One region of the Deinococcus malanensis genome, then DNA from elsewhere that is predicted to be linked to it. Evidence: riboswitches for the same ligand, from Rfam matches in the RefSeq annotation. Region 1 holds a riboswitch; the other holds the start of a gene.
The links. A riboswitch is a leader RNA that binds a small molecule or an ion and turns the genes downstream of it on or off. The one in region 1 is predicted to bind thiamine pyrophosphate.
Positions count from the first base shown of each region.

Region 2: linked by a shared signal. The riboswitch ahead of thiC (phosphomethylpyrimidine synthase ThiC) and the one ahead of IEY49_RS03885 (thiamine ABC transporter substrate-binding protein) in region 1 are both predicted to bind thiamine pyrophosphate.

Region 1 covers NZ_BMPP01000002.1:308,703-312,065, reverse strand. Annotated here, with positions in the region: gene IEY49_RS03890 (phospholipase D-like domain-containing protein) at 1-461, opposite strand, end outside; gene IEY49_RS03885 (thiamine ABC transporter substrate-binding protein) at 585-1,613, opposite strand; TPP riboswitch at 1,662-1,758, opposite strand; gene IEY49_RS03880 (CynX/NimT family MFS transporter) at 1,815-2,999, shown strand; gene IEY49_RS03875 (NUDIX domain-containing protein) at 2,996-3,363, shown strand, end outside.
Region 2 covers NZ_BMPP01000010.1:154,911-158,273, forward strand. Annotated here, with positions in the region: gene IEY49_RS12975 (hypothetical protein) at 1-200, opposite strand, end outside; gene IEY49_RS12980 (RidA family protein) at 263-643, opposite strand; TPP riboswitch at 722-853, shown strand; gene thiC (phosphomethylpyrimidine synthase ThiC) at 1,072-2,913, shown strand; gene thiE (thiamine phosphate synthase) at 2,910-3,363, shown strand, end outside.

The DNA.
Region 1 (3,363 bases):
AGCAACCCCAGGACTCCGCCGCTGAGGCCCCCGTAGACTGCGCCCAGCAGACCAAGCCCTAAGGTCAGCTGCGCCAACCCCAGGGTCTGCCCCAGCGCCCCTTCGTGATAGGCGCCGGCGAAGGCCAGCAGCCCCCCTACCGGCAGAATCAGCAGTCCGGCTGTGCTTCCGGCCGCAATAGCGGATCGCCAGCGCGCCTGCGACCGGGTCAGGCCCAGGCGGGGAATCGGCAGCCCACGGGTGGACAGCGCCCCCGCCAGCGCAAAGCCCACGATGACACTGAGCAGTGCACCGAAGGTGCCCACGACCGTGCGCACATAGGGCTGATCGCCTGGCACCAGCGCCAGCACCAGCGTCACAGCCCCACGTGCCAGCAGCACGCCTGCCAGCAGTCCGGCCAGCGCCGACCAGGCCAGGCGGCGGATGGTCAGGGGTGGGCGTTCGGTCGGCAGCAGGCGCATCGCGGCACCCAGGATAGGGGTGAACGTGGCGCCGTCATACGGACCTGAAGAAAAACCGGGTCTGCACCTCGGCGCCACCTCCGTTTACTGCGGCAAAAAAGGCGTTCTCGGCCCTGGCCCGGATCAGCGGGCCCGCAGCACCTGGGTGATCCAGGCGTCTACCAGGCGCTGGGGGTTGGCGGTGACATTCGGTGCGGCCGCCCTGACGTCCGGCTGCTGAGCGAAGCGGTACACCGGGTCGAGCCTGGTTCCACTGGCTGCCGGATACACCCACATTCGGGTGGGAATATCCGCCTGGACCGGCGCGCTGAGCATGAAGTCCACGAACTTGCGGGCCAGGGTTCCCTGCTTCGTGCCTTTCAGGATGCCGACCCCTTCGATCTGCAGGTAGGTGCTGCCGGGCAGGAACAGGTTGGCGGTCGGGCTCTGGGCCGGCAGCTTCTTGGGATCATAGCCGTCGGCGTAGAACACTTCCGCAGCGGGGCTGCTGGCGTAGCTCAGCACGATGGGATATTTCCCGCCGTTGCGGCTGAACTCCTTGTAGTAGGCGTCGCTCCAACCACGGGTAACTTTCAGGCCGCCGGCCCGCGCGGCTTTCCACCACGCCCACGCACCGGCTTCGCCGTAGTGGTTTACGGTGGCCAGCAGGAACGCCAGGCCAGGGCTGCTGGTCGCCGGGCTGCTCACCACGGTCAGGCGCGCGTACTCGGGCTTCTTCAGGTCATCCAGTGTGCGGGGCAGTGCCAGGCCTGCTTTCTCGAAGTAGGCCCGGTCGTAGTTCAGGGCCACGTAACCGTAGTCCACACTGGTCAGGAGGCCGGTGTCGTCCAGCCGGTAACGGGCGGGCACACCGGCCTGGGCCGGTGACCGGTAGGCTTCCAGGATTCCGGCCGTCCTGGCCCGGGCCAGCAGGCTGTTGTCCAGGCCGTAGACCACATCGGCCACTGGCGCGCGGCGGGTCAGGATCAGGCGGCTGAGCAACTCACCCGCGTCGCCGCCCTTCACAAAGCGTACGCGGGCCTTGTTGGCAGCCTCGAACTGAGCGATCAGTTTCTTGTCCACGGAAAAGCTGTCGTGGGTAATCACGGTCAGGGTGCTCTGGGCACCGGCAGCACCCAGCATCAGCAGGGCAGAACACAGAATCTTACGCATAGAAAATCCCCTCGCGTCACGAGAGGGGAGGCGCAGGCCATGACTGACGCCGTGGCCTGGTCACACTCCCTCCGCCGGTATGACCCGGTTCAGGTTCCAAGGGTTTTTCTCAGTCCTGCTCCTCAGGACACCCCCGGTGACGCACCCGCGAGCATAGCGCAGGCGTAGGCTGCGGAGTATGCCGCGACTCCTGGTGGCCTCTTGAACCTGCGCAACCGTGCCGCCCCTGTGCTGCTGGTCCTGGGCATCGTCCTGGTGGCCCTCAACCTGCGCCCGGTGATTGCCGGGTTCGGTCCGCTGCTGGCGCCTATCCAGCGGGATCTGGCGGTCAGTGCGGCCACCGTCAGTCTGCTGACCACCATTCCGCTGCTGTGCTGGGGCGCGCTGGCCCTGGTGGCTCCAGCGCTGGCCCGCGCCCGAAGTGCCGAAGTGGTGATCCTGGGGTGTCTTGGACTGATTGTCCTGGGCGCAGCGCTGCGTGCTGGTCCCACCTTTCCCTGGATTCTGGCCGGGACCCTGCTGGTGGGGGCCGGCATCGCGGTGGTCAATGTGCTGCTGCCCAGCCTGATCCGGCGGGATTTTCCCGGCCGTCTGGGCCTGATGACCGGGATCTACACCACGGCTGTCGTGGGTGGGGCCACCGTGGCGTCGGCCGTGGCGGTGCCTTTACAGGGTGCGCTGGGCGGCTCGTGGCGGCTGGCGCTGGGCGTCTGGGCAGGACTGGCTGTCCTGGGAGCCCTGGCCTGGTGGCCGGTCGTGATTGGGCGACCGGTACGCAGCGGCCTGCAGCCCATGCCATCCGGGCGGGTGTGGACCAACCCGGCGGCACTGCCGCTGACGCTGTACATGGGCACGCAGTCACTGGTGTTCTTCACCTGGCTGACCTGGCTGCCCAGAATACTGCTGGACCGTGGTGTCAGCAGCGCCGAAGCTGGGATGTTACTGTCACTGGGCAATCTGGTGCAGCTTCCGTTTACGCTGGCAGTGCCCGTGCTGGCCGCACGCCTGCCTTCCGCCCGGCCGCTGGTGGTGGCCCTTAGCACCGCCTTCGCGGCCGGGCTGGCTGGCCTGCTGCTGCTCCCCCAGGTCCCCAACCTGGTGTGGGTGCTGCTGCTCGGGGCGGCGTCGGGCAGTGCCTTTCCGCTGGCGCTGTACCTGATCGCCCGGCGGGCCCGCAATACGGCTGAGGCGCCCGGGCTTTCGGCCGTAGCGCAGGGGTATGGCTACCTGCTGGCCGCCACCGGCCCCTTCCTGTTCGGAGCGGTGCATGACTTCACGGGTGACTGGAGCCCGCCGCTGATCCTGTTGCTGGGGTTCACTGCACTGGTCCTGATCAGCGGATGGTGGGCCAGTGGAGAACCTGCCGAACGTCTGGAGGTCGCATGAGTTTCTTTCTGGTCGCCTGGCTGGTCGTTCTGGACCCGGCCGGACGTGTGCTGCTGGGACGCCGGGCTGGCGTGGCCTATGCAGAAGGCCTGTGGGGACTGCCGGGTGGCCGGGTCGAGCGTGGAGAGGCGCTGGCCCACGCCGCGGTCCGGGAAGCGGCCGAAGAAGTGGGACTTCATGTCGATCCGGGTCGTCTCAGCCCCCTGGGGGTCGCCCGGTACGACCTGGGGGAGGCTCATGGCGTGGACTTCCTGTTTGTGGCCCGGATCTGGGAGGGCGAGCCTGCGCCACTCGAAAACACTTCGGAAGTCGGCTGGTTTCACCCCGGCGCCCTGCCGCCCGACAGCCTGCCCTGGCTGGCAGA
Region 2 (3,363 bases), on a different contig from region 1:
CTTAACAGTCCTGGCAATATCGCCGTGGGCGTGCCGAACTCGTTGACCAGCAGGTGATGGACGGGTGTAATGGCCTCCAGCCAGCCGCTCACGTCGAAAGCCGCCAGAGTTTCCGGCCGTACGAACAGCCAGTACTCCAGATCAGAGAACCGGTCGGCCGTGCCCTGAGTGAAGCTTCCATACGCCAGCGCGTATGTCACACGGAGGTCCTCCTGTATGGCGGCACGCAGCTTACGGTCAAGTTCGATTTGCCTGTCCAGACTCATGGAACGATCGCTTCGGCTTCGATCTCCACGAGGTGACGCGGGTCGATCAGAGCGGCCACCTGCACCATGGTCGCAGCCGGCCTGATCTGGCCGAACACCTCTCCATGTGCTCGCCCGATCTCTTCCCAGTGGGCGATGTCGGTGACATAGATCCGGGTACGCACCACGTCCTCGGGTTCAGCGCCAGCTGCCCTCAGCGCCCCGCAAATGATGTCCAGAACTGCGACAGTCTGGGTGTAGGCGTCTCCGACCCCCACCACATCCCCGTTCACGGTGGCGGTCGTGCCGGAGACCTGCACCACGTTGCCTACCCGCACGGCGCGCGAGTATCCCATCACTGCCTCCCAGGGCGACGATCCTGCGATGTTGTGCCTCACGTTCCGAGTGTAGAGGGCACGGTGACGGCCCGTCCGAACCTTTCGCTTGACCCGGCCCGGCCGTGGTGGCACACTCGGAAGCGTCACCAGGGGTGCCCACGCTCAGGCCGCAATAGCCGAAAGCGGGGCTGAGAGGGCCTTTTTTTACGGCCTAACCCTAGGAACCTGATCTGGTTCATACCAGCGGAGGGAGAGTGACAGGTGCGGAAACGACAGATACCGCCCTCCTCCGAAGTTGCTTTGGGGGAGGGTGATTTTTTGGACCAGCAGAGAAGGGCGGGCGTGCGCTTTCAAGCGACCAGGCGCGGATCTTCCATAACGTGTTGACCTGACATTCGAGTGCCATTCCCCGACGGGCCGCCCCGGTGCGCCGCCTGTGTCCTGATTCATTTGCCCTGGGCCATTGCCCGGCCCCATGTGGAGATCCCATGACCGCACCTGTTGATCCCCCCGCCCTGACCACCACGCCCTTCCCTAACAGTGAAAAGCAGTACCTGAGCGGCGCCCTGCACCCGCAGGTTCGCGTACCGGTGCGCGCCATTCACCAGTCCGCCACGCTGGAAATGGTGGGCAGCCTGACGCGCCGCACCTCCAACCCCACCGTCCTGGTACCCGATACCAGTGGCCCCTATACCGATCCGGCCGTGAGCATCGACCCGCGCCGGGGCCTGCCACACGCCCGGCCCTGGCTGGCGACCGACCCGTGTCTGGAAACACAGACCGAGCGCTTTTCGGCCCGCCTGGACGGCGCTGGACCCATGCCCTTTCCGGCACTGCCCCTGCCGCGCCGCGCCCGCACCGGGCAGGCCATCACCCAGATGCAGGCGGCGTTGCGCGGGGAAATCACCCCGGAAATGGAGTTCGTGGCCCTGCGCGAGAACCTGCGTCAGGCCGACGAGTTCACGCTGACCCACCAGCACCCCGGCCAGAGCTTCGGCGCGGCCATTCCCCGCGTCATCACGCCGGAATTCGTGCGTTCGGAAGTGGCGCGCGGACGCGCAGTCATTCCCGCCAACATCAATCACCCGGAACTGGAACCCACCATCATCGGCCGGAATTTCCGGGTCAAGATCAACGCCAACCTCGGTACCAGCATCGTGACCAGCAGCATCGAGGAGGAGGTCGAGAAGATGGTCTGGGCCACCCGCTGGGGAGCCGATACGGTCATGGACCTCTCCACCGGCAAATACATCCACCAGACGCGTGAGTGGATCGTGCGGGGCAGCCCTGTGCCCATTGGCACCGTTCCGATCTATCAGGCACTGGAAAAGGTGAGCGGCGTGGCCGAGGACCTGACCTGGGAGGTGTACCGCGACACGCTGATCGAGCAGGCCGAGCAGGGCGTGGACTACTTCACGGTGCACGCGGGCGTGCGACTGGCGCACATTCCGCTCTCGGCGCGGCGGCGCACCGGCATCGTGTCGCGCGGTGGCAGCATCCTGGCCAAGTGGTGCCTGGCGCACCACCGCGAGAATTTCCTGTACACGCACTTTGCCGACATCTGCGAGATCATGGCCGCCTACGACGTTACCTTCAGCCTGGGGGACGGGCTACGCCCGGGAAGCATCGAGGACGCCAACGACGCCGCGCAGTTCGCGGAACTGGAAACGTTGGGTGAACTCACCCGGATCGCGTGGGATCAGGGCGTGCAGACCATGATCGAGGGGCCCGGCCACGTGCCCATGCAGCTGATCCGCGAGAACATGACCCGGCAGCTGGAAGTCTGCCAGGAGGCGCCCTTCTACACGCTGGGGCCGCTGACCACCGACATCGCGCCCGGCTACGACCACATCACCAGTGCCATCGGTGCGGCGCAGATCGCGTGGTACGGCACGGCCATGCTGTGCTACGTGACGCCCAAGGAACACCTGGGCCTGCCCGACCGTCAGGACGTGCGCGACGGCGTCATTGCCTACCGGATCGCCGCGCACGCCGCCGATCTCGCCAAGGGCCATCCCGGAGCACAGGCCCGCGACAACGCGCTCTCACAGGCCCGCTTCGAGTTCCGCTGGGAGGATCAGTTCAATCTGGCACTCGACCCGGAAAAGGCCCGTGAGCTGCACGACGAGAGCCTCCCGGCCGACGCGGCCAAGACCGCGCACTTCTGTTCCATGTGCGGCCCGCACTTCTGCTCCATGAAACTCAGCCATGACCTGCGCGCCGGGGACATCCTGGCCGGGCTGGAAGAAAAGGCCCGCGAGTTCCGCGAAGGTGGATCGCAGATCTACCTGGACCGTCCTGCCAGCGAGCCCGAGGAGGTTGGCGCATGACCCGCCCGCTGGGGCGGCTGTATCTGGTCGCCACGCCCCGCCCGGATCAGCCGGAAGACGAGTTCGTGGTGCGCGTGGAGGCCGCCCTGGACGGCGGTGTGGACACCCTGCAGCTGCGCTGCAAGGCGGACTCGCCAGCATATGGTGAAGCGCGTGCGGTGATCCGGCTGGCCGGACGGCTGCGTGATCTGGCGCACGCGCGGGGCGTGCCCCTGTTCATCAACGACCGGGTGGACATTGCGGCGGCCAGTGGCGCCGACGGCGTGCATCTGGGCCAGGGAGATCTGCCCCTCACCTGGGCCCGGGCACTGGCGCCGGGCCTGCGGGTAGGCCTCAGCACGCACGCCCCCGCGCAGGCGGCTGCCGCTGCCACCCAGCGTCCGGCTTACTTCGCCGTGGGTCCGGTGCATGCCACCCCGACCAAACCGGGCCGCGCGGCGGCTGGACTGG